3 regions of the Rhizobium sp. AN68 genome follow, and region 3 is predicted to be linked to each of the others. Evidence: riboswitches for the same ligand, from Rfam matches in the RefSeq annotation. Region 3 holds a riboswitch; each other region holds the start of a gene.
What was found. A riboswitch is a leader RNA that binds a small molecule or an ion and turns the genes downstream of it on or off. The one in region 3 is predicted to bind thiamine pyrophosphate.

Region 1 (10,023 bases), on a different contig from region 3:
ATTCAGATAGTCCTTCGCAAGACCAACCGCCTCACGCAATTCACAACTCTTGGCCAAATGAGCCGTAATCGCCGCCGCCAGCGTGCAGCCGGTCCCATGGTCGTTTTTCGTGTCAACTCGCGTAGCGGAAAGCGCCTGCACGGTGCCGTCTGCAAACAGATAATCCGTACTCTGCGGCCCGTCGCCATGGCCGCCCTTGATGAGCACGGCTTTCGCGCCCACCTTTAGGATCATCTCGGCCTGACGGGTGATCTCCGCCTCGGTGTCTGCAATAGGCAAGCCGGTGAGAAGCGCTGCTTCAGGCAGGTTCGGCGTGACGATGGTGGCGAGCGGCAGCAGGTCGCGCCGTAATGTCTCGATCGCATCCGCATGCAACAGACGGTCGCCGGAGGTCGCAACCATCACGGGGTCGAGCACCACCGGCTGGGGCTGCTGCCGAAGCCTTGCAGCTATGGCCGCGATGGTTTCGATCCGCGATACCATGCCGATCTTCACCGCATTGACGGCAAGATCGGAAAAAACAGCGTCCATCTGCGCGACGATGGTGGCGACGGAAATATCCTCCACTGCCGTCACACCTTTGGTGTTCTGGGCGGTGATGGCGGTGATGACGCTGGCGGCATAGGCGCCGAGTGCCGAAAAAGTCTTGATGTCGGCCTGAATGCCCGCGCCGCCGCCGCTGTCTGAGCCGGCGATGGTCAATGCGATTGCTGTCATGGCTGTCTCGCTTTCAGCGCTGCATCGACTGCCGCGCGGAAGTCCCTGGTTGTGCTGGCAATATCGTTTGCGCGGAAGATTGCAGAAATGACGGCGACACCATCCGCACCGGCGGCGATGACGTTCGGCACGCGGGCAAGATCGATACCGGCGATGGCGCCCACCGGCATGCCCGGCCGCAATTCGCGGAGCAGAGTGCGGAGCGTCGTAAAGCCGTCGAGGCCGACAGGCTTGTCTGGATTGACCTTGGAAACGGTTTCGAACACGCCACCAATGCAGGCGTAATCGGCGGGCATGGAGGCCGCCCGCTCGGCATCGGCGCGGTTCTTGACGGTGAGGCCGATGATCGCCTTATCTCCAAGGATGCGTCTGGCGGTTTTGGCATCCATATCATCGGCGCCGAGATGCACCCCGTCCGCGCCAGAGGCGAGCGCCACATCCACCCGGTCGTTGATGACCAGCGGCACGCCCGTGCCGGCAATGGCTTCGCGAATTGCGCTGGCGTTTTCGATCATCTCCCGCGTGGAGGCGTGTTTGTCGCGATATTGGAGAATGGTCGCGCCGTTGAGTGCGGCCGCCAGAGCAAGCTCGCCCAAGGGCGCAACATCGCCGAGGCTCGCATCGACCAACGCGTTGAGACGGTAATCAACCTTGTTCATGCTCAATCCTCGCATCGTTTATTATGTCTTCGCCGGAAATTTCTGAAAGCACATCGAGAAATGCCGGCTCGAATGTGCCGGGGCCTTTGGCGTTTTTCGCTGCCAGTTCGGCTGCGACACCCGTGATGGCGAGGGCGGCGGCGGCGGCCGTCAGTGCGTCTTTTTCCACCGCCATGAAGGCGGCGATGACCCCACCCGATAGGCAACCCGTGCCTGTCACCTTCGCCATCCACGGGTGACCGTTGACGATTCTGACACTCCTTGTGGCGTCGCGCAGGTTATCGACAGGTCCGGTCTCTATCCTGATGGCGTTCGGAACAGCACCGATCAGGCTCATCTCAGCGCTGTTGCCGCGCACGATGGTGGGTCCAAGCGAGATCAGGTCACGCGCGAACGCCAGTCGCGATGGCGAATAGTCGCAATGCACGGGGTCCAGAATCCACGGCTTGCCAGCCGCGCGGGCGATCTCGACGGCAAATCGAATGACTTTTCGCCGGTCGGCGTCGAGCGTGCCGAGATTGATCGTTACCGCATCGGCTTTCGTGACGAAAGCACCGATTTCTTCGAGTGAGGTTGTCATCGAGGGTATGCCGCCGACAACGGTAATGCCGTCCGCGGTGAATTTCTGTACCACGGTGTTCATCAGGCAATGCACGCGCGGGCGCGTCTGCCTTACCCTTTCGAGGATCTCTGCGGCCTTCGCCGCAGTCGGAAAACTGTTTGCCATGGTTATTGCAACTCCACGGCAATGTCTTCCGCCGCCGGCGCCCGCTTGATCAGTTGCATGTCCTGCATGAAGGTGCCGAAGCGTGTGTAGCGGGTGCGATCGAGTGCGGCTGGACGTTTGGCGAAACGCGGCAGCGTATCGAAAAACGCCTGCTTGTTCAGCCCGTCGTCAAGGTTCGGATAGGCCTTGATGAAAAGCTGCCAGGATTCTTGCGGGTGGTTGGTGATGAAAATAGCAGCCTGCTCAACGGCCGAGAGAAAACGCGGCAGGCGGCTATCTTTCACGAGATCACGATGGGTGACGAAGATGAGCTCGTCATAGGCGGGCACGCCATGTTCCTCGGGGAAGAACGAGCGGCCTTCGTGGCCTTCAAGCTTCATCTGCGTCAGTTCGAAATTACGGAAGCCGCCAAGCGTGGCATCGACCTTGCCGGCGATCAGGGATGGCGAGAGTGAGAAATTGACGTTGACCAGTTCAACATCGTCCTTTGTCAGTCCCTCCTTCTCCAGCATGCGCTTCAGCATCGCATCCTCGAAACCGGAAACCGAGAAGCCGACCTTCTTGCCTTTCAGGTCCTTCAGGCTCTTGATCGGCCCGTCGGCCAGAACGGTGACGGTGTTCAGCGGCGTTTCGACCAGCGTGCCGAAACGGACGAGCGGCAGCCCTGCATCGTGGTCGAGATAGAGGTTCGGCTGGTAGTGTACACCGATATCGGCCTGCTTTGCCGAGACCAGACGCGGTACGGCGGATGGGTCTGCGGGCGGGATCAACTCGACCTCCAGCCCTGCATCGGCGAAAAGGCCGCGTTCCTTGGCAATCACCATCGGGGCATGGTCCGGGTTCACGAACCATTCCAGCAACACGGTAAGCTTGTCGGCCGCCTGCGATTGCACAGGCGAAAGCACGCTTGCTGCCGCGACGACGAGGGAAAGAAGAGTTCGTTTCATGGTGCCGAAAGTCTCCGCAAATGTTTGAAAGGAATGAGATGGTCTGTTTCTTTGGCCCAGGGGGCGAGGTTGGCCGTTGCCCGGTCGACGACAAGCCGCAGCAGCACCGCCATGAGGGCGAGAATGGTCATGGCGGCGAACATTGTGTCGGTCTGCATGCGGGCATTGGACTGGATCATGACAAAACCGAGCCCGGCGGAGGCGCCCACCCATTCGCCAATGACCGCGCCGAGCGGGGCGAGCGGAGCTGCGACCCTCAGCCCGGAAATGAGTGAGGGAAGCGCCAGCGGCACACGCAGCCGGGTGAGGATTTGCCAGTGGCTCGCCTCTGTCAGCGAGGCGGCATCGAGGATTGTCCGATCCGTGCGATTGAGGCCGTCGGTGAAGGCTGAAGCGACGGGGAAAAAGATGATGATCGCCGTCATGACAACTTTCGAGGCCATGCCGAAACCGAACCAGAGTACGAGAATGGGGGCCAGCACGAAGACCGGAAATGCCTGCAACACGAGAACCATGGGCCAGACGAGGCGGCCAAAACGCGGGACGGCGGCAATCGTAAAGGCAACGAGAATGCCGGCGGCAATGCCAGCCGCAAGCCCGACAGCCATTTCACCTGATGTCACCATGGCCTGTCCGAACAGGAAGGCTGGCTGGCGCAGGAGTGCTGCGGCAACATCGGCCGGCGAGGGCAGGATGTAGCGGGGCGGTGCAAGCAGCCAGATGCCCAGCTGCCAGACAATCAGAATAAGAACGACGCCCTTCAGCGCATGGGAGGCACGCATCGGCCGGGGCTCAGACGCAGCCGTACCGTATACGAAGGGAAGGATGTTTCATCATCATCGTTCGGTCTCCAGCTGTGGCGATCACGGAGATCCGGGCAAAGCGGAGAAGAGAAAGGGCAGTACCGCAAACGCGCTACAGTTTCCGTTCCTACGCCGGCATGACCCGGATCAGGTTCAAGGGTCCGGCTCATCGCCATCTCAGCACCGTCAGGTGCTCCCCTCGGAAGAGACTGTTTTGCTAGGAGGGTTTTGAAGTAATGTCAACGTTGAAAGTTAACGAGAATATTGGCGAATTTGCCGCGAACATATTAGTTGTCGATTATATTAAGTTTATCAAAAATTAGTTATTTATTGAAACCGCTTTTCAATTCCGCTGTATTAGCTTCAGCTCCCAGATTGGTTGGGGGCGAACTTGAAAAACTTCTGGCGAGAGAAATCTGGAAATTTTGGCATTCTGACCGCGCTGCTCATGGTGCCTCTGTGCGGGGCTGCCGGTGTGGCGCTCGATATTACGCGCGGCATGTCGGTCAAAGCCGATCTGCAGCAGGCGGCGGATTCCGCGGCTCTGGCGGCAGTCGCCGATATGTCCGCAAGTGTTCAGGCGGCAAAGAAGATGTCGGGGGACGGTGTCATTCCCGTCGGCAATGAAGAAGCCCGGGCATTCTTCGATGGCAATCAGCGCGGCGACGCGGACTACACCATTACCTCTGTCGATGTCTCGGTGATCAAGCACGGCAATGTGGTCGAGTCGTCCGTCAGCTTCAAGGCGTCGGTCAGCACGACCCTCTCAGGGCTTCTGGGGAAGGATTTCGTTTCGGTTGCCGGCACGGCCACGGCCAAATACGAAACGGAAACCTTCAGCGATTTCTATCTTCTGCTTGATAATACGCCCTCCATGGGAGTGGGCGCGACACCCACGGATGTTGCCACCCTGGTTGCGAACACTGGCGATAAATGCGCTTTTGCCTGCCACATCGTGAAGGACGGCGTGGCAGACCCGAACAGCTATTACTTCAAGGCCAAGAAACTCGGGGTTACGACGCGTATCGACGTGGTTGCCAAGGCAACCGCCAGCCTGATGGACACGGCAAAGTCCACGCGCAAAAGCAGCAATCAATATCGCATGGCCGTCTATACCTTCGGGGAACGGGCGGAAGATACCAAGCTGCTTGAGGTCGTTTCGCTGACATCGGATCTGGACGCAGCAAAGAAAAAAGCTGGTGAAATCAACCTTATGTCAATCCCCTATCAGGGATACAACAACGACCAGCAAACAGATTTCGACCGGGCACTGATCCAGATTGGAGATAAGGTCGGCAGTTCGGGCACGGGCGCAAGCTCGGCGAACCCGGATAAGGTTATTTTCTTTGTTTCAGACGGGGTGGGCGACAGTTACAAGCCGTCCTCCTGTACGAAAAAACTGACGGGAGGCCGCTGTCAGGAGCCGATCGACATCAAAGACTGTACGAAACTGAAGGAAAAGGGTTTTCGTATCGCGGTGCTTTATACCACCTATCTGCCGCTGCCGACGAATGACTGGTATAATAGCTGGATCAAGCCCTTTCAGGCGGAAATCGGCTCACGCATGCAGAGCTGCGCTTCCCCGGGCCTGTATTTCGAAGTCAGCCCCTCCCAGGGCATCAGTGACGCGATGACGGTGCTGTTCAAGAAAGCCATTACATCACCACGCCTGACGGGCTGATGGCCGTTTAGCGAGGCCTGTTAGAGCATCGGTTGAACGCCGCAATATTTGCGGCGTTTTTTGAAATGGCCGGAAGGTGATGCTTCAAGCGATATTGCGAAGCTGTTCAAATAACGCAGTAAAGGGCGTTTCAGCGCGGTAGAACACAGCCGGCTGGCCTATCGGAGCCTCCACGGTGATCTCGTGCCCGCCAAAATACCGCGCGCCATTCCAAAGATGCATCCATTCCCCATCGCCCGGAAGGTAAAGCGTGCGCTGCGTCTCCCCCGCCTTCCACACTGGTGCGACCAGCATGTCGGCCCCATAGAGATAGCTGTCCTGAATGGCATAGGTCTGCCGGTCGTTCTCATGATGCAGGAAAAGCGGGCGCTGTACCGGCAGGCCGTTTTCGGCCGCTTCAGTGGAAAGCGATTTCAGATAGGGGGCGAGTGCGACATAGATTGCCGTCATGCGGGCAAAATGGCCAAGAACGGTCTCGTCCTGATCGATCTGGAGATTGTCGCGCGGGCGATTGCCCTCATGGGTTCGCATGACAGGAGTAAAGGCTGCCATCTCCGTCCAGCGCATGATGAGTTCCGGGGTTCTGACATTGCCGAACAGGCTGGTATAACCGCCAATATCGGAATGGTGATAGGCATTGCCGAGAAGACCGGAGGACAGCGCACCGCATATGACGGTGACGAGACCGTCATGGCGGGAAAAATCGACGGACTGGTCGCCGCCCCACAGCAGCGGGCAGTGGGCTTGCACACCGGTAAAGCCCGCCCGCATGAAGAACAGCGCTTCGCCGGTTTTGCCACGGCTTTCAACAGCCTTGGCGTTGACCTCTGCCCAGAGCGTCGGCCAGGCATTGTGCATCAGCTTGGCGTCGATGCCGTTCGATAGCGTGATGTCGATCGGCAGATATTCGCCGAAATCGGCCATCCAGCCGGAAAGGCCGAAATCCAGCATATTCTTGCCGATGATCTCTTCGGCAAACCACTCGGCTGCGGCCGGATTGGTGAAATCGACCACGCCACAATCGAACTCGCCGAAATCCACGAGCGCCGTCTTGCCGTCCGCGCCGGTGGCGAAATAACCGGCCGCCTCCGCCTCCGGAAAAAGCGGGCCGTCGACGCAGAGATAGGGGTTCACGTATCCCAGAAAACGAATGCCCTGATCGGCAAGCTCCGCGATCTTCTGACGCAAATGCGGATAACGCGCCTCATTGGCCTGCCAGTCCCAGAAGAGCCGGGCGCCGAATGATGTCTGGCGAAGCCCCACCCAGCCCTCGCACCACAGGCCGGAGACCTTGGTTCCGGCAGCGCGGATTTTTTCCAGCCGGGCAAAGGAGTTGGCGCCATCCTTTAACCCGATGATCGCGCCGCCATAGACCCACTCCGGCAGTTCCGGCTGGCGTCCGAACCGCAGCGAGAGGGCGGAAACGATATCGGTGAAACGATCGCCGGTGAAAAACTCGATCCTCTCGGGGATCGCCCATATCTCGACTTCATGGAAATCTTCGTTGCGGAAATCGAAGACCGAATAGGCGCTGGTTTCCACATGCAGCGCATATTTGCGCGACGACAGATAGGTCGGCTGCGGGTAATTGGTGTTGTAATAATCGCCACCCGCCTTGCCGCTGACGTCAGCCTTGAAGGTGATTTCAGCGGTCTTGTCGCGGCCGACACCGGGTTCGGAGGTCCAGAGCGGAAAGCGGCGGCCGCGCATGTCGAAATAGGACATCTGTTCGCCACCGCCCCAGACATGTTCGTCCTCATCTGCGATGATCCGCAGCCACAGCCGATTGATGGTTTCATCCAGCGCCGTGACCCTGATGGCATTTCCATCCAGGGCCAGATGAAGGCGTGCGGCCTGCCCGGGTGCGGAAGACAGCGTAACGCTGTCGCCACTGACTTCGGCGTGGCGGAGCGCAGTTCGTTCGATGACATAGTCCTCGATATCGAAATTGCCGCGATACATATCCATCCGCTCCTTGCCGAAACCGGCGAAGAAAGCCGGGTTCTCAGGCGAATGAGAAAGAATGGTGTGGCTGCCAATCGCAAGCGTGAAGCCGTCTCTGGTCTTTTCGAATTGCATGACTGTACCTGTTTAACCCTTGAGACCGCCGGCGGTGAGACCGGAGACGACGCGTTCCTGAAAGATGACGATCAGGATCGCAACCGGGACGATGCCGACCACCAGCGCCGCCGAGATGACGGGCCACGGGAAAGCGAACTCACCCTGGTAAAGCTGGATGCCGACCGGCAGCGTGCGCAGTGCCGGATTGGAATTGAAGGAAAGCGCCAGCAGGAATTCGTCCCAGGCGTTCACGAAAGCGAGAATGCCGGCGGTGAAGACGCCTGGCGCGCATAGCGGCACGACAACCTTGAACAGCGCGCCGATACGGGTGCAGCCATCAATCATGGCGGCGTTTTCCAGATCGCGCGGGATGCTTTCGAAGAAGGACACCAGCATCAGCGTGCAGACCGGCAGGGAGAGCACGGTGTAAGGCAGTATAAGAGCGGTCCAGCTATTGAGCAGGTTGAGCGCACGCATGATCTCGAACAGAGGCACCAGCAGCGTTACCAGCGGGAATGTGGAAACGGCGATGATGAGCGAGAGGATCAGCGCCCGGTACTTGAGATCGAGCCGCGCCAGCGCATAGGCTGCCAGCACCGAAATCAGAATTGTGAGTGCGGTGGAAAGCAGCGCGACCATGAAGCTGTTGAACAGGAAGAGGTGCAACGGCTGGTCGGAAAAGGCCTGCATGTAATTGGCAAGCGTCGGCGCATGCGGAAACCATGTGATCGGTTTCACAGTCAGTTCCGCTTCAGTTTTCAGCGAGGTGAACAGGATCCATATTGCCGGAAACAGGCCGTTGACCAGCAATATGGAGGCCGCAATGAAGCGCAGCGGCTTGCCGGAGAAGAAGGAGGACAGACCGGAGGAGGTCGCAACGGTGCTCATGGGATCAGTCCTTCGTCCTGATAATGCGGAGATAAACGGCAGTGACGCACATGGAGAGCGCAAACATCATGACCGCCAGTGCCGAACCGTAACCGAGATCGAGGAAGGAAACAGTGTTCTGGTGAATGTACATGGCGAGCGTCGTGGTTGATGTGCCGGGGCCGCCGCCGGTCATCATGTATGGAATATCAAAAGTCTGCAGCGCCGTAATCGTACGGAAGATGAGAGCAACGACGATCGACGGCTTTAGGAGCGGCAGCGTGATCTCGAAGAACTGCCTGAGCTTGCCGGCGCCATCCACATCGGCGGCTTCATAGAGCGAGCGCGGAATGGTTTGCAGCCCTGCAAGGATCATCAGTGCCATGAAGGAGGAGGTCTTCCAGATGATCGTCAGGCAGATGGCTGCGAAGGCCCAGTTCGGCGAGTTGAACCAGATGATGCCTTCAAAGCCCAGCCGGTTCAGCACATCGTTGACCACGCCGTATTCGTAGTGGAAAAACCACGCGAAGATGAGGCCGGCGAACGACAGAGGCAGCGCCCAGGGGATGAGCAGTGACAGGCGCATCGGCCATTGCATCGAAAACGGCAGGTTGGCGAGGAGCGCAAGGCCCAGGCCCATGAACAGCGCTCCAGGCACCGTTATCAGCGTTATCAGCACCGTATTCCAGGTCGTTTCCCAGAAAATCGGGTCATCGAGCATCGCCGTGTAGTTTTCAAAGCCGATGAATTCCGCCGGCAGGCCCGATGTCAGCGAAAGGCTGAAAAACGAGGTGTATACGAGACGCGCCACCGGATAGACGATGATAAGCGAAAGAAGAATGGCTGCAGGCGCCAGCAAAAGCACGGCAAGCGACCGGTCACCGAGATCGAGCCACCGCGTCCAGCGCGGCTGCGGTTTCTCGTCCACCCTGACCATTGTTCTCTCCGGCATCGTCACGTCTGCCACTCCCGCAACTGAATTCACGTCATCGTCTCCCGATCAGACCGGTTAAGTCCCGGCCCGTTTATCGCGCCGTTCAGGCGATTTTCACTGGTTCGGCCAAACGGGCCGGCAACGGCATGTCCTGCATGCCGTCCCCGGCCACAGGGCTTAGCGCAATACGCGGCGCAGACGGCTTTCCATCTGCTTTGCGCCGTCTTCCGGCGACATCACGCCCGCAAGCACGCCATTGACGGTGGTGCGGATCGTTTCGCTGACCTCGTTGTAACGCGGTGTGACCGGACGGGCCTTTGCCGTTTCAACAACCGGAAGAGCATCCGCAAACCAAGGGATGGACTTGGTCACATCAGCATCCTTGTAGAGCGAGGCATAGGTGGGCAGCAGCGCGGCATTGATGGCCATGAACTTCGAAACATCCTGGCTGGACAGATATTCCACCAGTTTCTTGGCTTCGTCCTGCTGCTTGGAATAGGCGGAAACGCCGAATTCCCAGCCGCCGAGGCACGTCGTCTGCTCTCCGCCCTTGACGGCCGGCAACCGGGCGACGCCAACCTTGTCGTTCACTTGGGATTCCTTGCCCTGAAAATGGGTCCAGGCGTA
Region 2 (10,023 bases), 160 kb from region 3:
CCTGAGTGCATGATGCGGCGCACATCAAAGCCGCCGGGTCACCGTTTTACGGTCTGCGTGCATTCATATTGCCGCGAAACCGGCAATCTGCTATGAAGACCGCTATGGGATCTAAATTCGGATGTCTCGCGCAGAATGTTTATGTGCTGCAGGACCACAAGCGTCTGCCGGCACGGTTTTTTGCGCGCATTTCCGGGGCGCTCAACAGCCGACTTAGGCTCGCCTGACAGCACCCGCTGTCCACCGCCTTACTGAACCCTGATTTTACCTTTCCATGACAAGGCATAGAGCCATGAGCGCACCCCGCACCTTATACGACAAGATCTGGGACGACCACGTCGTCAATCGTGACCCGGACGGAACCTGTCTTCTCTATATCGACCGTCACCTGGTCCATGAGGTGACGAGCCCGCAGGCCTTTGAAGGCCTGCGCATCGCCGGCCGTCCGGTCCATTCGCCCACCCGCACGCTTGCCGTCGTCGATCATAACGTGCCAACCACAGCCGACCGGCTGGAAGGCATCAAGAACGAGGAAAGCCGTATCCAGGTGGAAGCGCTTGCGCAGAATGCCAAGGATTTCGGTGTCGAATATTATTCCGAGCGCGACAAGCGTCAGGGCATCGTCCACATCGTTGGCCCGGAACAGGGCTTCACCCTGCCGGGCATGACGATTGTTTGCGGCGACAGCCACACCTCCACCCATGGTGCTTTCGGCGCGCTGGCGCACGGCATCGGCACGTCGGAAGTGGAGCATGTGCTGGCGACCCAGACGCTGATCCAGAAAAAGGCCAAGAACATGCTGGTGCGTGTCGATGGCAAGGTTCCAGAAGGCGTCACCGCCAAGGACATCATCCTCGCCATTATCGGCGAGATCGGCACAGCGGGCGGCACCGGCCATGTGATTGAATTTGCCGGTGAGGCAATCCGCTCGCTCTCCATGGAAGGCCGCATGACGGTTTGCAACATGACCATCGAGGGCGGCGCCCGTGCAGGTCTGATCGCGCCTGATGAGACCACCTTTGACTACATCAAGGACAAGCCGCGCGCGCCAAAGGGCGAGACGTTGGAACAGGCCATCGCCTACTGGAAAACGCTGAAATCCGATGAGGGCGCCCATTACGACAAGATCGTGGTGCTGGACGCCGCCAATCTGCCGCCGATCGTCTCCTGGGGCTCATCGCCTGAGGACGTGACGTCCGTCGAGGGCATCGTTCCCAATCCGGATGATATCGAGGAAGAAAACAAGCGTACTTCAAAGTGGCGTGCGCTGGACTATATGGGCTTGAAACCCGGTACACGCATCACCGATATCGCCATCGACCGCGTTTTCATCGGCTCCTGCACCAATGGCCGCATCGAGGATTTGCGCGCAGCGGCAAAGATCGTCGACGGCCGCAAGGTCGCGCCCACCGTCTCGGCCATGATCGTGCCCGGCTCCGGTCTCGTGAAGGAACAGGCGGAAAAGGAAGGTCTGGACAAGATTTTCCTCGAAGCCGGTTTCGAATGGCGCGAACCGGGCTGCTCCATGTGCCTTGCCATGAATGACGACCGCCTGAAGCCTGGCGAACGTTGCGCCTCCACCTCGAACCGCAACTTCGAGGGCCGCCAGGGCTACAAGAGCCGCACCCACCTCGTCTCCCCCGCCATGGCAGCGGCGGCGGCCATCGCCGGTCATTTCGTCGATGTGCGCGAGTGGCAATAAAATCCTGAAGCCACGCTTTTATGGAAGCCACCTGCCCCGCACCGGGGCGGGTGGCTTTTGCATTACAGGCCTTGCAAACGCCGTTGCGGCTGCGTTCCGTGCAGGAAAACGGCAAAAGTATCCCAGGGCGGCGTGATGGAGAGCTGGCTCAAAATACGCGCAACCTCACCTCGATGAATACCTGCATGCAGGATCATATGTGAAACCATTTCGGCCCGGGACATGTAGCCTTTGTCACCGTCCGTAAAGGTGAAAGCGACAAATTCGCCAAGCGATTCCGGCGATGTTTTCTCGATGTAGTCGAGATACCAGCCATCCAGAGCCGCGACCTCCTTCGCAAGATCATCCAGCTGCGGCGTTGCCTCGGTATTGTCGGAGAGAAAGCCGTGCGCCGTTCCGGTGAGATGGCCCGAAAAAATCCTTGCGACCACGTAGTAGTGATTGATGAGCCGAATTGCGGTATGCCGTTCGGATGCGTTTTGGCCGGGATCGAGTTGTTGCAGCTTCTCGAACAAATCCCTGTTCGCCCATGCGTGATAGCCGAGCAAACTCCTGAGTAAATCTTTCACGGCAATATCCTTTACATCCGGAAAATGTGAGCACTATGTTTATATTTTCGTCATGGAGGCTGCCTTGTCTACTCGCATTGCCAAACGCAAGACCACGATGCGCAAAGAGCCGCGTCAGGAGCGTTCGAAGGCCACGGTAGATGCCGTCGTCCACGCAGCTGCTCGCATTTTGAGCGATCATGGATGGGCGGGTTTCACCACCAACAGGGTCGCCGAAACCGCCGGCGTCAGCATCGGCTCGTTGTACCAGTACTTCCCCGACAAGATTTCGATTGTGGAGGCAGTGCGCCATCGCCACCTCAAGGACTGTCTGGTCGTCATGAAAAGAGTGGCCGAGCAGCGGAACGCCCTCCCGCAATTCGTGGAGGAACTTGTAACCGGCATGATTGTGGTCCACAGCATCCATCCCGGCCTTCACAAGGTCCTTCTGGATGACGCACCCAGCCATGAGGGAATGAACGATCCCAACAGCGCTTTCGAAAAACAATATCTCGGTCTTTATTCGGAAGCGCTTGATGCCCATATGACGGCCGGCTCAAGGGCGGAAAGCGGGACTATGGCACTGATCGTGTCCGACGCCATCGACGGCATCATTCACAACGCCGCCCGACGTGGGCAATTGCAGTCACCCAAAATCAAACGGGAAATGATCGCACTCGTTGAGGCTTATCTGTGCCGGGAAACCAGCAACTGAGAGACCGCCAAATTACTCCGCAATGATCTTCACCCGCTGGCCGGGCTGAAGCGTGGCGGTGGCGCTCATCGCATTCATCATGCGGAACATGTCGAGCTTGCGGTCGGTCCCCATCATCCTTGCGGCAATCGTTGCCACGGTTTCACCGGGCTTGACCGTCACCACGCGCACGCGCAGAGGTTTCAACGATGCGATCTCCTGCGGCGTCATCTTGCGGAAACTCGTGCGCAACACGTTGGCGATGGAATCGAGCTGCGTGTTACCCTTCGGCACGGCCGTCAGGAAGCGGAATATCTGCTGACCGACACGGATGACGGTAACGTCAAAGTCCCATTTGTCCGCCGTCGCACGGGCTGTCGCGGCCTCCAGACCGTTGATCTGCGTTTCCTTCACGGTTTCCGGCATCAGGCCGGCAACCCAGCCGCTGGTAAGGTAATTGGCAAGAGTGGTCTGTTTCGGATCGGCCACGCCGTCGAAACGGATCGCCACATCGCCCGGCCCCGTCGCAAGAACGGCCTCCACCTTGTTGTCGATGACGAAACCTTCCGGCACATCGAAACGGATACCGAGCGTTCCGTGCAGGAAGGTCTGGCCCCGGACATAACCCTCCTGCGGGCTGTCGCCGTAAAGCAGGCCGTCTATGCCATCCAGAAACCAGTCGCGACCACGATCCCCGACCTGACCGTCCTGACCGAAGGCGCGGGCATGCCGGCGTGCAAGCTCGATGCGCTGCGGCGTGTTTGGGTGGCTGGAAAGAAAGTCGAGGCTCTGGTCATTTTCGGGATCAGCCGAGGAGAAACGCGCATAGGCTGCCATGGAATCCAGAAACCGCGGCGATGCGAAGGGGTCGTAGCCGGCCTCACCCAACATGCGCACGCCAATCACGTCCGCCTGCAATTCCTGCTGGCGCGAAAAAGCCGCAAGCCGCAGCTTGCCGCGCGCAAGCGCCTGCTTGCCGGCGAGATCGCTCGACAGAACCTCGGCGACCACGCGGCTTGCAATCACCTCCGCCTCTTCCCGGCGCTGGCGCTCGATGCCGTGGTTTGCGGTAACGTGGCCCATCTCATGCGAAAGCACGGCGGCCACTTCCGAGGCATCGTTGGCGAGAGCCAGAAGCCCGCGCGTCACGTAAAGATACCCACCCGGCAGCGCAAAAGCGTTGATAGCAGGCGAGTTGAGGATGGTGATGCGATAGGATTGCTGCGGATTTTCCGAAACAGCCGTCAGCGCGCCGGCGATACGGGCGACAAGCCGCTCCGTCTTGGCATCACGATATTCGCCACCATAACTCGCCACAATACGCGGATGTTCGCGCGCGCCCATCTGCGCACGGGGATCGTTCTTCTGCACCTCTTCCACGGTCTGCGGATTGTCCGAAGGTCGCAAGGTGGACTGGTAGGCCGGGCTGAAGAGAGACTGACACGATGACAGGAATACGGCAGACGCCGTCAGCACGGAACACACGGCAGCCATCCTGCCCGAACGGCGAAGGCCTGAACGGGAGAAAAGCCTCCACTGCGCAGTCATGCTATTTCTCATTCTCTATGCCTGCCCCTAACGTTCCTGATCATCCGTTAATTGCAGACCAGAATAACAGATTCGCCCCAACGAGCCATGAATGTCGAAACGGTAAAAACGATCCATCAAGTCCGGAATATTCCTGAAGAACGCAATAATTCTCGTCTTTTCTCGGGCAACGACTTGAAACTGGCAAGTGCAAATTAACGCCATTGAAGTTATCTAAAGCGATTGCCAGCGGCACGCGTCGAAAATAAGGCGATCAGCCGTTCAGAAAACTGTCGACCGCCTTCACATTTTGTGTGGCGAAGAAATCTGTGGTCGAGCCAGCATAGACAACGCGGCCACGATCAAGAAAAACCACCCGCTGCGCCAGCTTTTTTATGTCGTCTGGATGGTGCGTAACAATAATCGCCGTATTTTTTGTTTCGGCATGCAAGTCGAGAAGCAGGGAGGTCATGCCCGCCCGCAGCCCCGGATCTAGCGCCGCGAAAGGCTCGTCCAGCAGCATGACCGGTTTTTTCCGGACCAGCGCACGCGCCAGCGCCGCCCTTTGCCTTTCCCCGCCGGAAAGCGTGCCCGGCAAACGTTTGTCAAAACCCGCAAGACCAACGCGTGCGAGCGCCACGTCGATCCTCTGCCTGTCTTCCGCCCGCATCTTCAGCCCGGGGCTGATGCCGAGCGCGACATTGGTGAAGATATCGAGATGGGCGAAAAGATTATTATCCTGGAAGATCGAGGAGACCGGTCGTTCGGAAGGATCGAGCGCCTTCATGTCCCGCCCGCCGATCAGGACGCGCCCGGAATCGGGCAATTCAAAACCAGCGATGAGATTGAGGAGCGTCGACTTGCCAGAACCGGATGCACCGACGACGGCAGTCATCTGGCCTTGCGGGAATATACAATCGAGATCGAAATCCTGCGTTCCGAGCCGCAGTCTGACCTTGTCCAACCCCACGGCAAATTCGTCACCCGTCATATGCTCGCCCTTGCTGATTGGGATTGCCGTGAAACGCCGCCCGCGGCAAGCAGCAGGCAGACGACGCCAAGGATGAACGCGTATCCGGCGGCATCATTGGTGCGGTAGCTGCCCATATTGCTATAGACCAGCCATGGCAACGTGACGAAATTTTCCGATCCGAACAGGGCGACCGCCCCGAGATCACCGAGCGACAGAGCCATGGCAAAGGAAAACGCCATCAGCAGCGGCCGCCGCAGTACCGGCAGATCGGCGAACCGCAGCCGCGTCAGTCCCTGAAGCCCAAGGCTGGCGGAGAGCCGGGACGTGCGTAAAAAATGGCTGGTGAAGGCTGGCTCCAGCACCCGCATGGCAAGCGGCAACGCCATCAGCATGTTGATGAGCGCCACGAGAACGGGAGCATAAAAACTGACATCTCCAAAGGGCCGCAGCAACAGGAACCACCCGCTTCCCAGCACGACGGGCGGCACCAGCAGCACCAGCGATGACCCCGCCCCGAGCGTGGCGGACAAAAGGCGCAAGGGCTGAGCCGCGTGCCGTCTGGAGCCCACGGCCTGTCGCGCACCGATAATCGCAAAGCAGCAGAGCACGACGAGAGTTGCGGAGAGCGCAGCGATTGCAAGGCTGGTCGCCGCCGCACGCAGGAAGATCGGCGCTGACAAAAGACGCGGCAGATCGGCCCCCAAACCCGAGACGGTTATGGCAACAAGCGGCAGGCCGACCAGCAGAACCGCAAAAATGATTGCCGCTCCGTCCCACAGGCGCGCGCCAACGCGCTTGCCGTCGAAACGGCGAACAGGGCGGCCAAGCGAGGCAATTTCCGCCTCGGGCGATGGCAAAAAGGCAAGAAGGCCGAGCAGAACTGCTGTGACTGCAATCTGCAAAACCGAAAGCGCGATTGCCCTTTGCGGATCGAAATCAAACCGCAGCGCCTGATAGATTGCGACCTCAAGTGTCGTCGCCGCCGGTCCACCGCCCAGCAGAAGCACTAGCGTGAAGCTGGTGGCGCACAGCATGAAGACAAGCCCGGCAATACCGGGAACAAGCCGCGAGACGGCCGGCCACTCGATGAAGCGGAAAACCGAAACCGGCCCCATGCCAAGACTTGCCGCCATCCGCCAATATTCGCCCGGAATCCGCTCCAGCCCGGCCAGCATCAGCCGCACCGCAAGCGGCAGATTGAAAAACACATGGGCGATGAGAATGCCGGAAAGGCCGTAAATACTGAAGGGCTGCTCCGCACCGGCAAAAACAAGGGCAGTATTCAAAACACCCTGCCTGCCCCAGATCGTGATGATGCCGAAGGCGCCGACGATGACCGGCAGCCCCATCGGCACAGCCATCAACCTGATAATCCAAATCCGCCCCGGAAAATCCTGTCTGCGGGAGAGCGCAAGCGCCACCGGCAGGCCGAGAACAATGGAAAGAACAGTGGACAACGTTGCCTGATAGAGCGTGAAGCGCAGGATGCGCAGCGTGTAGGCATCCACGATTCCGGTGGCGGATGTGCCGGCATCGAAAGACAGGAGTGCTGATACAGCAAGCGCCATGAACAGGAAAACGGCGGCAAACGCCGCCGTTCCGCCAATGATCGACCATCTGTAGTCGCGACGCAGCATCATGCGCGGGCGTGCCTCTTGCTCAGTTCATGCTCATGGCCGCAAGCCATTCGTCGATCCAGGCCTTGCGGTTCTTCGCCACCTCTTCCGGGTCCATCAGGAAGGTCTTCTGCGGTACGACGAGTTTGGAAAATGCCTCGGGCAGGGGCGTGGACGTTGCCGCGACCGGCATCATCCAGTTGTTTTCCGGAATGGCATCCTGAAATCCTGATGTGAGCGTGAAAGCGAGGAACTGCTTCGCCAGTTCTTTGTGCGGCGCGTTTTTGAGAAGGCCGGAAACCTCGATCTGGATGTAATGCCCCTCGGAAAAACCCGCGGCCTGATAGCGATCCGTCTTTTCCGAGACCATGTGATAGGCAGGCGACGTGGTGTAGGAGAGCACCATCGGCACCTCACCCTTGGTGAAAAGGCCATAGGATTCCGACCAGCCCGGCGTAACAGTGAGAATGCGCTTCCGGAGCTTCGCCCAGGCTTCCGGTGCCTTGTCGCCGTAAACGGACTTCACCCAGAGCAGCAGGCCAAGCCCCGGCGTGGAGGTGCGCGGGTCCTGAATGGCGATTTTCTGTGAAGGATCGCCGTCCACCAGATCCTTCAGGCTCGTCGGCGGATTTTTTATCGTCTGCGTGTCATAGACAACGGCGAAATGACCGTAGTCGTAAGGGACGAAAATGTCGTCCTTGTAACCGCCCGGCACCTTGGCCGCCGATGCATCGATACCGCTGATATCGAAGAGGCCGGTCTGTTTCGCTTCCGCGACCAGATTGGTGTCGAGACCAACAACGACATCCGCCTTCGACGCCGCCCCTTCAAGCTTCAGGCGGTTGAGCAGCGCCACGCCATCCGCCACACCGACGAAATTGACCGTGCAATCGCACACTTTCTCGAAGGCCTCTTTCACCTTGGGGCCGGGACCCCATTCGGAAACGAAGCTTTCATAGGTGTAGACGGTCAGTTCCTGTCTGTCCTGAGCAGTGGCAAGACCGGGCAGAAACAACGAAACGGCAACGAGGGAATTCAGGAAAAGACGACGGCGCACGGGTATCTCCTCAAAAAACGAAAAGGGAAATAGCCGCTTGCCTTAAGCCGTCTAATCCCTCCGCCGGTATGAACCGGATCAGGTTCTTCGGGTTGGCAAGCCTCTCAGCCTTTTGCACGCAAGCACAAAAGACACCCCGTTAGATCAAGATGATGATGTAGTCCCGCTGTCTCTGATTGGCAAGATGGCTGCCGTCAGGCCTGCTGCACCATGTGCACCAGTTCCCAGACATGGCCGTCGGGATCCTGAAAACTACCGGCATACATGAAACCGTGATCCTGAACCGGTTTCCAGCTGCTGCCACCCGAGGCGAGCGCCGTTTCGATCATCCGGTCGATTTCCTCACGGCTTCCCGCTGTGAGACAGGTCAGGACCTCGGTGCTGCGTGTGGCGTCGGCGATATCGCCATTGATGAAATCGCGAAAACGCTCCTCCTGAAGAAGCATCACGAAGATGTTCTCCTCAACGATCATGCAGAGCGTGCGGTCATCCGAATATTCCGGATTGAAGGTGAAACCGAGAGCCGTGAAGAAGCTTCTCGATGTCTCGATATTCTTGACCGGCAGATTGACGAAGATCATGCGCATTTTCTGAACTCCTCCGAACCCGCACAGGAAACGGCAATTCCGCCTCCCTGTCAAAGGTGGATGAGACCTCAGTCAAGAAATCGCGACCAAGTCACCCTTCAATTTCCTCGCGCAGCATCTCCAACTCCAGCCATTCCTCTTCCATGGCTTCGAGCTTTTCGCGCAGCTTCGTCATTTCCTGCGCCAGCGTATTGAAGGTAGCCGGGTCCTTGGTGAACAGATTGGGATCGGCCATACGCTGCTCACGCTTGGCGATTTCGCCCTGCGCCTTCTCCATTTCCTTTGGAAGGTTTTCGAGCGCAAATTTTTGCTTGAAGGAAAGCTTGCCCTTGGCCTTTGAGGGGTCCTGCGACGCGGAGGCGGAAGGGGCGGTCTTTGCCTTTTCCTGCTTCTCCGCCTTGCGCTTTTCTTCTGCGGCACCCTTGCGTTGCGCCATCATGTCCGAGTAGCCGCCGGCATATTCGATCCAGCGTCCATCCGGCTGGTCCGGATTGGCGGGCGCGATTGTGGAGGTGACGGTACGGTCGAGGAAATCGCGGTCGTGGCTGACGAGAATGACCGTGCCGGAAAAGCCCGCAACGATTTCCTGCAACAGATCGAGCGTTTCGATATCGAGATCGTTGGTCGGCTCGTCAAGGATCAGCAGGTTGGTAGGCCGCGCCAGAATGCGCGCAAGAATAAGACGGGCGCGCTCACCACCGGAGAGGTTGCGGATGGGCGTGCGGGCCTGTTCCGGCTGGAACAGGAAGTCCTTCATGTAACCCGTCACATGTTTCAACTCGCCATTGACCAGCAAATTGTCGCCGCGACCGTCGGTGAGGTAATGAGCGAGCGTATCGTTTGGATTGAGATCTTCACGCTTCTGGTCAAGCGTCGCGATTTCCAGATTGGTGCCGAGCTTTACCGTGCCGCTATCGGGCTGAAGCTGGCCGGTCAGCATCTTCAAAAGCGTTGTCTTGCCGGCACCGTTCGGCCCGACGAGACCGATGCAATCACCGCGATGCACGCGTAGCGAAAACGGCGCGATGATCACGCGCTCGCCGTAAGACTTGGTGATTGCGTCTGCCTCGATGACCAGTTTGCCGGATTCCCGCACCTCCGCAGCCGTCGCCTGCACGCTCCCCTGCGGTCCCTTGTGGCCGCGATAGTCCGCACGCATTGCCTGAAGCTCGCCCACGCGGCGCATGTTGCGCTTGCGTCTCGCGGTCACGCCGTAACGCATCCAGTGTTCTTCACGCTCGATGGCCTTGCCGAGCTTGTGCTGCTCCAGCTCTTCCTCTTCCAGCACCTTGTCGCGCCATTCCTCGAAATACGCAAAA
Region 3 (10,023 bases):
TCGGCAGATGGGCGGGCAGCACGGCGCGCGCCAGCCCGTCATGCGCCATGATGGAAAGGCGGTGCGCCTGCGCTTTGGTAAGGACGGCATCGGTGACCACGGCGCCGATGGTCGTCGCGGTGAGGTTGACGCCCTTGAGACGAAGCGCGGTATGATCCGGTTCGAAACGATCAGGAAAACCGCAGTCGCCGAACTCGCCCTGCTCTTCAAAAGGCGCAGACCAGAAATGGCGGCTGCTGCCAACGGTTGCCGAGCCAAGCGCATTGACGGCGACGATGGCCGCCACCTTGTAACCGCCGGAACTGATAGCGCTTGCCGAACCAAGTCCGCCCTTGAAGGTGGCGGTGGTCGCCCCCGTTCCCGCGCCGACTGTTCCAAGCCCGAAGGGCTCCGCACGCGCCGCCCTGAAAGCCGCATAGCCCATCTCGCGATAGGGCGAATGCAGCCCCCACTCCTTGTTGCCACCATTCAGCAGATCCATGAGGATCGCCTGCGGCACAATGGGAACACGGGTGGAACCGACTTGCAGGCCACGCCCGATCTCGCGCAGACCGGCCTGAACACCACCCGCCGCATCCAGCCCGAAAGCCGAACCGCCTGAAAGTACGAAGGCATCCACGGTTTCCACCGTCATCGCCGGGTCGAGCAGGCCGGTATCACGACCACCGGGCGCCCCGCCAAGAACCGAACCGGAGGCGATTACGGGTTTTTCGAAAACGATTGCGGTGACGCCGGAGCCGAGTGCAAGATCGGTGACATTGCCGACCAAAATCCCATTGATATCCGTCAGAAGATTATTTCGTGCCGCCATGCCGTTCCCCTTTTCTCCCGGTATCCCGCCGCCACGGGGCACTGTCAACGCAAAAGGTGAATCAGGAAAATACCGCCGTGCCAATCACCGGTGTCGAGGGAATGGCCATATCTCTCGGCTCCAGCGGCCCCGCCACAAAAGCCTGATGCCCGGCCTCAATGGCGCGGGCGAAAGCTTCCGCCATGCCGACCGGGTCACCCGCCCCCGCGACCGCCGTGTTGAGCAGAACGGCATCGTAACCAAGCTCCATCACCGTCACCGCATGTGACGGCCGGCCGATACCGGCATCGACGATCAGCGGCACATCCGGAAAACGCGCCCGCATGGATTTCAGCGCCATCAGATTAAGCGGCCCCATGGCGCTGCCGATCGGCGCGCACCAGGGCATCAGCACCTTGCAACCCGCATCCAGGAGCTTTTCCGCCACGACAAGATCATCAGTCGTATACGGAAAGACTTCGAAACCATCGTCGCAGAGAATTTTCGCCGCTTCGACGAGCGCAAACACATCGGGCTGCAAGGTGTCGTGATGGCCGATGACCTCCAACTTGATCCAGTTGGTGTGAAAAACCTCACGCGCCATCTTCGCCGTTAGCACCGCTTCCTTCACGGTATGGCAGCCAGCCGTATTGGGCAGAATGTAACGATCCAGCTCGCGGATCAGCTCAAAAAACTGGCCACCCTTCTTGCCGCCTGCCGTTTCCCGACGCAGCGAAATCGTCAGAATATCCGTGTTGCTGGCCCGCACTGCATCGGCAAGTACGGCGGGAGACGGATAACGCGCCGTGCCGAGCAGGAGGCGCGACGAGACCTCACGGCCATAAAGCGTCAGCATGGCCTCAACCTCCCTGCATCGGCGAAAGGATTTCGACACGGTCGAACGCCTTCAATCGATAATCGGCGCGCTCTTCCGAATGCACCAGATCGCCATTGACCGCCGTCGCCAGCCACTCGCCTTCATAATCGAGGCTGGTGAGTAACCCGGCCAGCGTCTCGGTGGCGAGATCAAGCTCGTCGCCATTCACCAGAAGTTTCATGATCCTGTTCCTTTCCAGAGATATCTTGGCAGACGATTTCAGCCGCCTGCCGCGCCATCGCCGGCGACAGCAGGAAGCCATGCCGGTGGGCGCCGTTGATGAAGACGGTCCGGCCGTCCTGCGTAACTTTCGGCAGATTGTCGGGATAGGCGGGGCGCACGCCCGTTCCGGTCTCGATGATTTCCGCTTCGCCGAAGGCCGGATGCACGGCATAGGCGGCGTTCAGAAACTCCATCATCGAGCGCGCTGAAATGGCTCCGGCATCCTCTGTCTCGATCATCGTGGCCCCCACCATGAAGCGACCCGGCTCACGCGGCACAATGTAAAGCGGAATGCGCGGATGTAAGAGCCGGACGGCGCGCGACAGGGAAACCTCTGACGTGGCTAGATAGAGCATTTCTCCCCGCACGCCGCGAAGATTGGCAATCTCGCCCACCGCCGCAGCGCCGGTGCAATCCACCACCCGATCGAACGGCTGCTCATCCACCGGAATACCCATATGAAACCGCACGCCCAAGCCGCAAAGCCGCGTATGCAGCGATTTGAGCGCAAGGCGCGGATCGAGATGCCCCTCGCCCGCGAAATAAAGCCCGGAGCGGAACCGCCCGGCAAGGTCAGGCTCCAGAGCGGCGATTTCACCCTCATCCACCCATCGGTACCCTGCGGTTCTGGATGCGAAACGCGAAAGCTCAGCTTTGTCGCGGGCGGGCGCGACGACCAGCGTTCCGTGTCTGATGACAAGGCCGGGGGTCGCCTCATCCCACCAGTCGAGAGCCGCCTGGCCGAGCGTCAGTACCGCCTCGTCCGCACTTTCACGCTCGCACCAGGGCGCCAGCATTCCGCCCGCATAAAAGGATGCGCCGCGCGAGGCTTCAGCATTGCGCTCTGAAACCTCCACGGTTGCGCCGCGCCGCGCCAGTTCGAAGGCCGCCGTCAGACCGGCGACCCCCGTTCCCTTAACAAGAACACGCATGCTACTGGCCGTCTGCCGGGGTCGCGAGCGGCATGTAAAGCTCGCCACCTTCCTTGAAGCGCGCGGCCATGGCCTCCAGCCCTTCCTTCTGCGCCTCGGCGCGGATGTCGTGGGAAATCCGCATCGAGCAGAATTTCGGCCCGCACATCGAGCAGAAATGCGCGACCTTGTGCGCCTCCTTCGGCAGGGTCTCGTCATGGAAGGAGCGCGCCGTGTCCGGATCCAGCGACAGGTTGAACTGGTCTTCCCAACGGAACTCGAACCTTGCACGCGACAGCGCATCGTCCCGCACCTGTGCCGCCGGATGCCCCTTGGCGAGATCGGCCGCGTGAGCCGCGATCTTGTAGGTGATGACACCGACCTTCACGTCGTTACGATCAGGCAGACCGAGATGTTCCTTCGGCGTGACATAGCAGAGCATCGCCGTGCCAAACCAGCCGATCATCGCTGCCCCGATGCCGGAAGTGATGTGGTCGTAACCGGGGGCGATATCGGTCGTTAGCGGCCCAAGCGTATAAAAGGGCGCCTCACCGCAGGTCTTCAACTGCTTGTCCATGTTCTCCTTGATCTTGTGCATCGGCACATGGCCGGGGCCCTCGATCATGACCTGGCAATCCTTCGCCCATGCGATCTGTGTCAACTCACCGAGCGTCTCCAGCTCGGCAAATTGCGCGGCGTCGTTGGCGTCGGCAATCGAACCGGGCCGCAACCCGTCACCCAGCGAGAAGGAAACGTCATAGGCACGGCAGATATCGCAGATCTCGTCGAAATGCTCGTAGAGGAAGCTTTCCTTGTGATGATGCAGACACCACTTGGCCATAATCGACCCGCCGCGCGAGACGATACCGGTGACACGGTTGACGGTAAGCGGAATGTAATGCAGCCGAACACCGGCATGGATGGTGAAATAATCCACGCCTTGCTCCGCCTGTTCGATCAACGTATCGCGGAACACTTCCCAGTTCAGGTCCTCGGCAATGCCGTTGACCTTCTCCAGCGCCTGATAAAGCGGCACCGTGCCGATCGGTACCGGCGAATTGCGGATGATCCATTCGCGGATATTGTGGATGTTGCGCCCGGTCGAAAGGTCCATGACGGTATCGGCACCCCAGCGGATCGCCCAGACCATCTTCTCCACCTCTTCGGCCATGGAGGAGGTGACGGCGGAATTGCCGATATTGGCGTTGATCTTGACCAGAAAATTACGGCCGATGATCATCGGCTCAAGCTCGGGGTGATTGATGTTGGCCGGGATGATGGCGCGACCCGATGCGACTTCCTGACGGACGAACTCTGGCGTCACATAATCGGGTATCTGCGCACCGAAACTCTCGCCATCACGAGCCAGCTTCTCCTTCGCCGCTTCGCGCCCCAGATTTTCGCGAATGGCGATGAACTCCATTTCCGGCGTGATGATGCCTGCCCGCGCATAGGCAAGCTGCGTTACGGCTTTTCCTTCCGTGGCCCTCAGCGGCTGGTGGCGCACGGCAAATTCAGGCGTCAGGCGCTCGCCAGTGGCAAAGCCGTTATCCTCCGGTTTGACGTGCCGACCGTCATAAGCCGCGACATCGCCGCGCGCTACAACCCAGTCGTGACGCAGGCGCGGCAGACCCTTTTCGATCAGAACGTTATGCAATGGATCGGTATAGGGGCCTGAGGAATCATAGACCGTGACCGGCGGTTCTCCCGCCGTCGGGTGGACGGCGATTTCGCGCATCGGCACGCGAATATGCGGATGCAAAATTCCGGTTTTGTGGATTTTCGTGGAGGCGGGATGCGGCCCGGTTGTGACGACAAGCGGGATATTCTTGGCAACGATATTCATCATGAGGCTCCAAAGTTTGACAGTGGAGACCCAGTTCGAGCCGGAATGATGGAAAATACCGACGCGTCGGCAGCGCAAGTTACACGCAATCCGACCTTCGGTCTTTGCACCGTCCCTACGCCAGTATGAACTGGATCAGGTTCAACGGGTCACTGCGCATAAAAGCAGAATCTCAGCCCCTTGACGGGACACCCCTGGTGAATGGACACAAGAGAAAACACCGCCCGACATTTGTCAAGGGTGCTGCTGATGGCTGGCAAAGGTGGACGAACAACAAAAGCGCCGTTAGTGGTAATTAACCTAACGGTTTAGGCGAATATTATCGTTTTCAAATTAACGATAAGCACAAACCATCCTGATGTTAAATTCATGGGAGATAAGTCGGAATGAATGCGACTATTCGTGAAATACTGGCAAAATTCGGCCAGCTTCCTACCCCCGTCGATACGATTGAAAACGAAGCAGATCTTTATGCAGCAGGTCTTTCTTCCTTTGCCTCGGTGCAATTGATGCTGGGTATCGAGGAAGCTTTCGATATCGAATTCCCCGACAACCTCTTGAACCGCAAGTCCTTTGCCAGCATCAAGGCCATTGAAGACACCGTTAAGCTCATTCTGGATGGTAAAGAGGCAGCCTGATGAATGTGACCGTTGCGCCGCAGGATGAAACGCTGTCCGCGCGCGCAAGCCGCGTCGCAGCAATTGCCGCCAAACACGCGGACGAGGTGGACGTCACCGGTCGCTTCCCGGAGGAAGCCGTCAACGCGCTGAGACAAGAGCGCCTTCTCGGCATTCAGGTCCCGTCCTCTCTTGGTGGCGAAGGCGCATCCATACAGCAAATCGCCGATATCTGCGCCCGGCTTGGCCAGGCCTGTTCGGCAACCGCGATGATTTTCGCCATGCACCACATCAAGGCATCGAGCCTTGTGGAACACGGCGAGACAAGCCCATGGCATGCGGGTTTCATGAGCCGCATTGCAAGCGAACAGCTTCTGCTCGCCTCGGCCACGACCGAAGGCGGAATCGGCGGCAATCTGCGCAATTCCATCTGCGCGATTGAGGTCGAAGGAGAGATCTGCCGGCTGGAGAAGGACGCCACCGTCATTTCCTACGGCAGCAATGCGGATGCCATCCTCATCACCTCGCGCGCCCACAAGGATGCCGCCCCGGCCGATCAGGTGATGACCGTCTTCCTGAAAGATCAGTACAAGCTCGAGAAGACCCACGTCTGGGACACACTCGGCATGCGCGGCACCTGTTCGGACGGTTTCCTGTTCCGCGGCGAGGCGCCGGCGGTGCAGATATTCCCAAAACCCTTTGCGGAAATCGCCGCGCAATCCATGCTTGCAAGCTCGCATCTTCTGTGGAGCGCCGTGTGGTATGGCATCGCGTCGGATGCGGTGCTGCGCGCGCAATCCTTCGTCAGGACGGCTGCACGCAAGTCGCCCGGTGTCACACCGCCAGGCGCTATCCACATTGCCGAAATTTCCACCAAATTGCAGGTGGTCAAATCCAACGTCATTGCGGGCGTAAAGGCTTACGAAGACACCAAGAGCGACCCGGACAAGCTGATGTCCATGGCGTTCGCGGTTGCCATGAACAATGTGAAGATCTGTTCTTCGGAAACCATTCTGGAGATCATCGACCAAGCGATGCTGGTCTGCGGCATCATGGGTTACAAGAACGGTACGCCCTACAGCCTTGGCCGACACCTTCGCGACGCGCATTCCGCGCGCCTGATGATTTCCAACGACCGTATTCTCGGCAATTCCGCCAATCTCCTGCTGGTTCACAAGCAGGACACCAGCCTCTTGGGATAAGACCATGGATATGCAAACATCGTTTCTCGATCGACTGTTCGAAGAAGGCCTGCTGATTGAAACGGGTGTCGATGGTCTTTACGGACGGAGCGGCCAGTTCGAGGATGTCATTGCCGCATTCGAACGCCTGATCGACCGCACCGGCGGCCCGGACAGTGCAGAGGCGATCCGCTTTCCGCCCGGCATCAACCGCGCCTATTTCGAAAAGAGCGGTTACATGAAAAGCTTCCCGCAGCTTGCGGGCACGGTGCATTCCTTCTGCGGTTGCGAACTTGACCATGTCAGCCTTCTCAAATCCATGGATGAGGGCGGCGACTGGACAAAGGACCAGAAAGCAACCGATATCGTGCTGACGCCGGCCGCTTGCTATCCTCTTTATCCGACCATCGCCAAGCGCGGCGCATTGCCTTCCGGCGGCGGTCTCTACGACATCCAGTCCTATTGTTTCCGCCATGAACCCTCGAAGGACCCGGCACGTCAGCAACTTTTCCGCATGCGGGAATATGTGCGCATGGGCACGGAGAGCGATGTGACCGAATTCCGCCAGACATGGATGGATCGCGGCGTGGCGATGATGGAAGCCGTGGGCCTTGATGTGACCATCGACGTGGCCAACGATCCCTTCTTCGGCCGCGCGGGCAAAATGCTCGCCAACAACCAGCGCGACCAGAACCTGAAATTCGAACTGTTGATCCCCGTCACATCCGCCACCAACCCGACGGCCTGCATGAGCTTCAATTACCATCAGGACGCCTTTGGCCAGAAATGGGGATTGAACCTCGACAATGGTGATGTGGCTCACACCGCCTGCGTCGGTTTCGGCCTTGAGCGCATTGCGCTGGCACTTTTTGCGCATCACGGACTGGATGTAAAAACATGGCCCGAAAAGGCCTTGAAAACACTCTGGGGCTAACCATTCATGCGGCAGATTTTCCCCGGTCTCGATCCCAAAAACTATGTGCAGCACTCGCTTCATTCGTCGGAAAGAATGTGGCCGGAGACCAATTGCTACATCGATTTGTGGATCGAGGTGCTGGCCTCGAAAGGGTTGCCGCCTGAGGCCATGTTCGGCTTCACCCTGACGCAGGATTTCGAAGGCGACCAGTTCACCTTCTTCAAGGTGCCGCTGGAAGATCTGGAAGCACTTTATGGCGTTCGAGCCACCGAACTTGCGATCTTCGACCGGGTAGAAAACCATATCGAAGCGCAGCTGGAGCGCGGTCGCATCTGCCTGATCGAGATGGACAGCTTCTATATGCCCGATACCCACGGGGTGGGTTACCGGAAGGAACATGGCAAGACCACCATCGCCATCAACCGGCTGGACCTTGCAAACCGGGAACTCGATTATTTTCATAATGCCGGCTTTTTCCACCTGTCGGGCGAAGATTTCGACGGCCTGTTCCAGCATCATCTGAGAGAGAGCGAGCCGCCCTTCCTGCCCTATACGGAATTTGCGAAATTTGCAGACAGCAACCCTTCGCCGGCGCATATCCGCAAAACGGCCGAACGGCTGCTGAAGTTTCATTTTTCACGGCGACCATCCGACAATCCGGTCAGGTCTTTTGCAGCCGTGTTTCCGGCTCAGGTCGAGAAGGTGGCAGACCGTCCGTTTGGCTTTTTCCACAAATATGCCTTCAATACGCTGCGCCAGCTCGGCGCCAATTTCGAACTGGCGGCGAGCCACCTCGAATGGCTGGACAAGAGCGAATTTGCTGAAGCGCGAGACCACGCGCTGCGCATATCCGAGGTCGCCAAGACCGTGCAGTTCCAGCTCGCTCGCGCCGTCACACGCCGTAAATTCGACGCGCTCGCCTCGGTGCTCGATCCGGCTGCGGAAGCATGGGATGGTGTGATGGAAGCCCTTGCGGCGAAATTGTCGAACACCAGCGAGGCCGCGTGAGGACTTATCTTCCGCGCGAAAGCGAAAAATTGCTGAGTGAAGGCTGGACGCTGACACTGACGTCCGCCAATGCCTGCGAAACGCCCTCGGAAATTCCCGCAACTCTTGAAAGCTTTCACGTATCCGTTCCCGGAACAGTGGCGCAAGCTCTGGAACTGGCCGGGAAATTCGACCGTTTCAATCCGACACCATTGAACGACAGGGATGCCTGGTACCGTCTGACGATGATTTCCGATGTGCGGGAGCGGGCGATCCTGCGCTTCGACGGCCTGTCGACGATTGCAGAAATCTTCCTCAACGGCGAACTGATCGCCGCCAGCCAGAGCATGTTCGAAAGGCTGGAAGTGCCGGTTGAACTGACGGGCGCGGACGAACTTTCGATCTGCTTCCGGGCACTTTCGCCAAGGCTCGAAAAAACCGGTCCCCGCGCCCGCTGGCGTCCGCAGATGATGAACACTCAAGGTCTGCGGCTGATCCGCACCACGGCGCTCGGATATATGCCAGGCTGGTGCCCGGAAATCCATGCCGCCGGCCCATGGCGACCCATCAGCCTTATAAGACAGGCAGACGTGCTTTGCACAGTCCGGTCCTCGCTCGACGAAACCGGGACGGGAACGGTCAACATCGCCCTGGAGGCGAACCACGACATTCCATCCGCACGGCTCACCTGCGCCGGTTACAGCACCGATCTTTCCAGAGGTGAAAACGGCGAATTCTTGGGCGAACTCCGGATACCCGATGTCGAGACCTGGTGGCCGCATACCCACGGCAGACCGGCGCTCCATGAAGTCATTCTGGAACTGGATGGTAAGCAACACAGACTCGGGCGCACCGGCTTCAGGCGCATGGAGGTGGATTACGGCGAAGACGGCAACGGTTTCGGCATCCGGGTAAACGGGCTCCCCGTTTTCTGCCGGGGCGCAGTCTGGACGACCGCCGACATCGTGCGCCTGCCGGGAACAAGACCGGACTATGAGCCTTGGCTTCGAAAAGCTGCCGAAGCCGGTATGAACATGATCCGCATCGGCGGCACGATGGCCTATGAAACGCCGGAGTTCTTCGCGCTCTGCGATGAACTCGGCATCATGGTTTGGCAGGACGCCATGCTTGCCAATTTTGATTATCCAGCAAAGGATGAGGCGCTCAGCCAGCACATCGTTACGGAAGTCTCGCAGTTCCTCGAGGCGACCGCCCTTTCCCCTTCGCTGATCGTTTTTTGCGGTGGTAGCGAAATGTACCAGCAGGGCGCGATGCTCGGTCTGCCGGAACAGATATGGAAGGGAACGCTCACCGAGACAATTTTGCCCGAAGTCCTGACCGAAAAACGGCCAGACGCGGCCTATGTGGCGAATTCCCCTTCAGGCGGCGCCTTGCCCTTCTTTCCCAATGCCGGAGTTGGTCATTATTACGGTGTGGGCGCCTATTGCCGTCCGCTGGAAGATGCCCGCCGGGCCGATCTCCGCTTTGCTGCAGAGTGCCTGGCCTTCGCCAATATTCCCGAACAGGAAACGCTGGACAGACATCTTCCCGCTCTGGCGGTGCATGATCCGCGCTGGAAGGCGCGCACGCCACGCGATCGCGGCGCTTCCTGGGATTTCGAGGATATTCGCGACCATTATCTGAAACTGCTTTACGACGTTGAGCCGGACGTGCTG

Region 1: linked by a shared signal. The riboswitch ahead of RBH71_RS05610 (ABC transporter permease) and the one ahead of thiC (phosphomethylpyrimidine synthase ThiC) in region 3 are both predicted to bind thiamine pyrophosphate.
Region 2: linked by a shared signal. The riboswitch ahead of thiB (thiamine ABC transporter substrate binding subunit) and the one ahead of thiC (phosphomethylpyrimidine synthase ThiC) in region 3 are both predicted to bind thiamine pyrophosphate.

What each region holds. Positions count from the first base shown of each region.
Region 1 covers NZ_JARWMI010000002.1:469,094-479,116, reverse strand. The annotation lists gene thiD (bifunctional hydroxymethylpyrimidine kinase/phosphomethylpyrimidine kinase) at 1-717, opposite strand, end outside; gene thiE (thiamine phosphate synthase) at 714-1,376, opposite strand; gene RBH71_RS05620 (hydroxyethylthiazole kinase) at 1,363-2,103, opposite strand; gene RBH71_RS05615 (ABC transporter substrate-binding protein) at 2,106-3,050, opposite strand; gene RBH71_RS05610 (ABC transporter permease) at 3,047-3,832, opposite strand; TPP riboswitch at 3,961-4,063, opposite strand; gene RBH71_RS05605 (TadE/TadG family type IV pilus assembly protein) at 4,245-5,534, shown strand; gene RBH71_RS05600 (alpha-glucosidase) at 5,619-7,613, opposite strand; gene RBH71_RS05595 (carbohydrate ABC transporter permease) at 7,626-8,483, opposite strand; gene RBH71_RS05590 (carbohydrate ABC transporter permease) at 8,488-9,399, opposite strand; gene RBH71_RS05585 (ABC transporter substrate-binding protein) at 9,574-10,023, opposite strand, start outside.
Region 2 covers NZ_JARWMI010000003.1:2,604,304-2,614,326, forward strand. The annotation lists gene leuC (3-isopropylmalate dehydratase large subunit) at 293-1,702, shown strand; gene RBH71_RS25690 (DinB family protein) at 1,765-2,271, opposite strand; gene RBH71_RS25695 (TetR/AcrR family transcriptional regulator) at 2,369-2,965, shown strand; gene RBH71_RS25700 (M48 family metalloprotease) at 2,978-4,438, opposite strand; gene RBH71_RS25705 (thiamine ABC transporter ATP-binding protein) at 4,746-5,462, opposite strand; gene thiP (thiamine/thiamine pyrophosphate ABC transporter permease ThiP) at 5,459-7,084, opposite strand; gene thiB (thiamine ABC transporter substrate binding subunit) at 7,104-8,117, opposite strand; TPP riboswitch at 8,156-8,266, opposite strand; gene RBH71_RS25720 (VOC family protein) at 8,312-8,704, opposite strand; gene RBH71_RS25725 (ABC-F family ATP-binding cassette domain-containing protein) at 8,796-10,023, opposite strand, start outside.
Region 3 covers NZ_JARWMI010000003.1:2,447,423-2,457,445, forward strand. The annotation lists gene RBH71_RS24975 (P1 family peptidase) at 1-811, opposite strand, end outside; gene RBH71_RS24980 (thiazole synthase) at 873-1,646, opposite strand; gene thiS (sulfur carrier protein ThiS) at 1,651-1,848, opposite strand; gene thiO (glycine oxidase ThiO) at 1,817-2,821, opposite strand; gene thiC (phosphomethylpyrimidine synthase ThiC) at 2,823-4,646, opposite strand; TPP riboswitch at 4,741-4,852, opposite strand; gene RBH71_RS25000 (acyl carrier protein) at 5,033-5,284, shown strand; gene RBH71_RS25005 (acyl-CoA dehydrogenase family protein) at 5,284-6,465, shown strand; gene RBH71_RS25010 (amino acid--[acyl-carrier-protein] ligase) at 6,470-7,378, shown strand; gene RBH71_RS25015 (DUF1839 family protein) at 7,385-8,368, shown strand; gene RBH71_RS25020 (glycoside hydrolase family 2 protein) at 8,365-10,023, shown strand, end outside.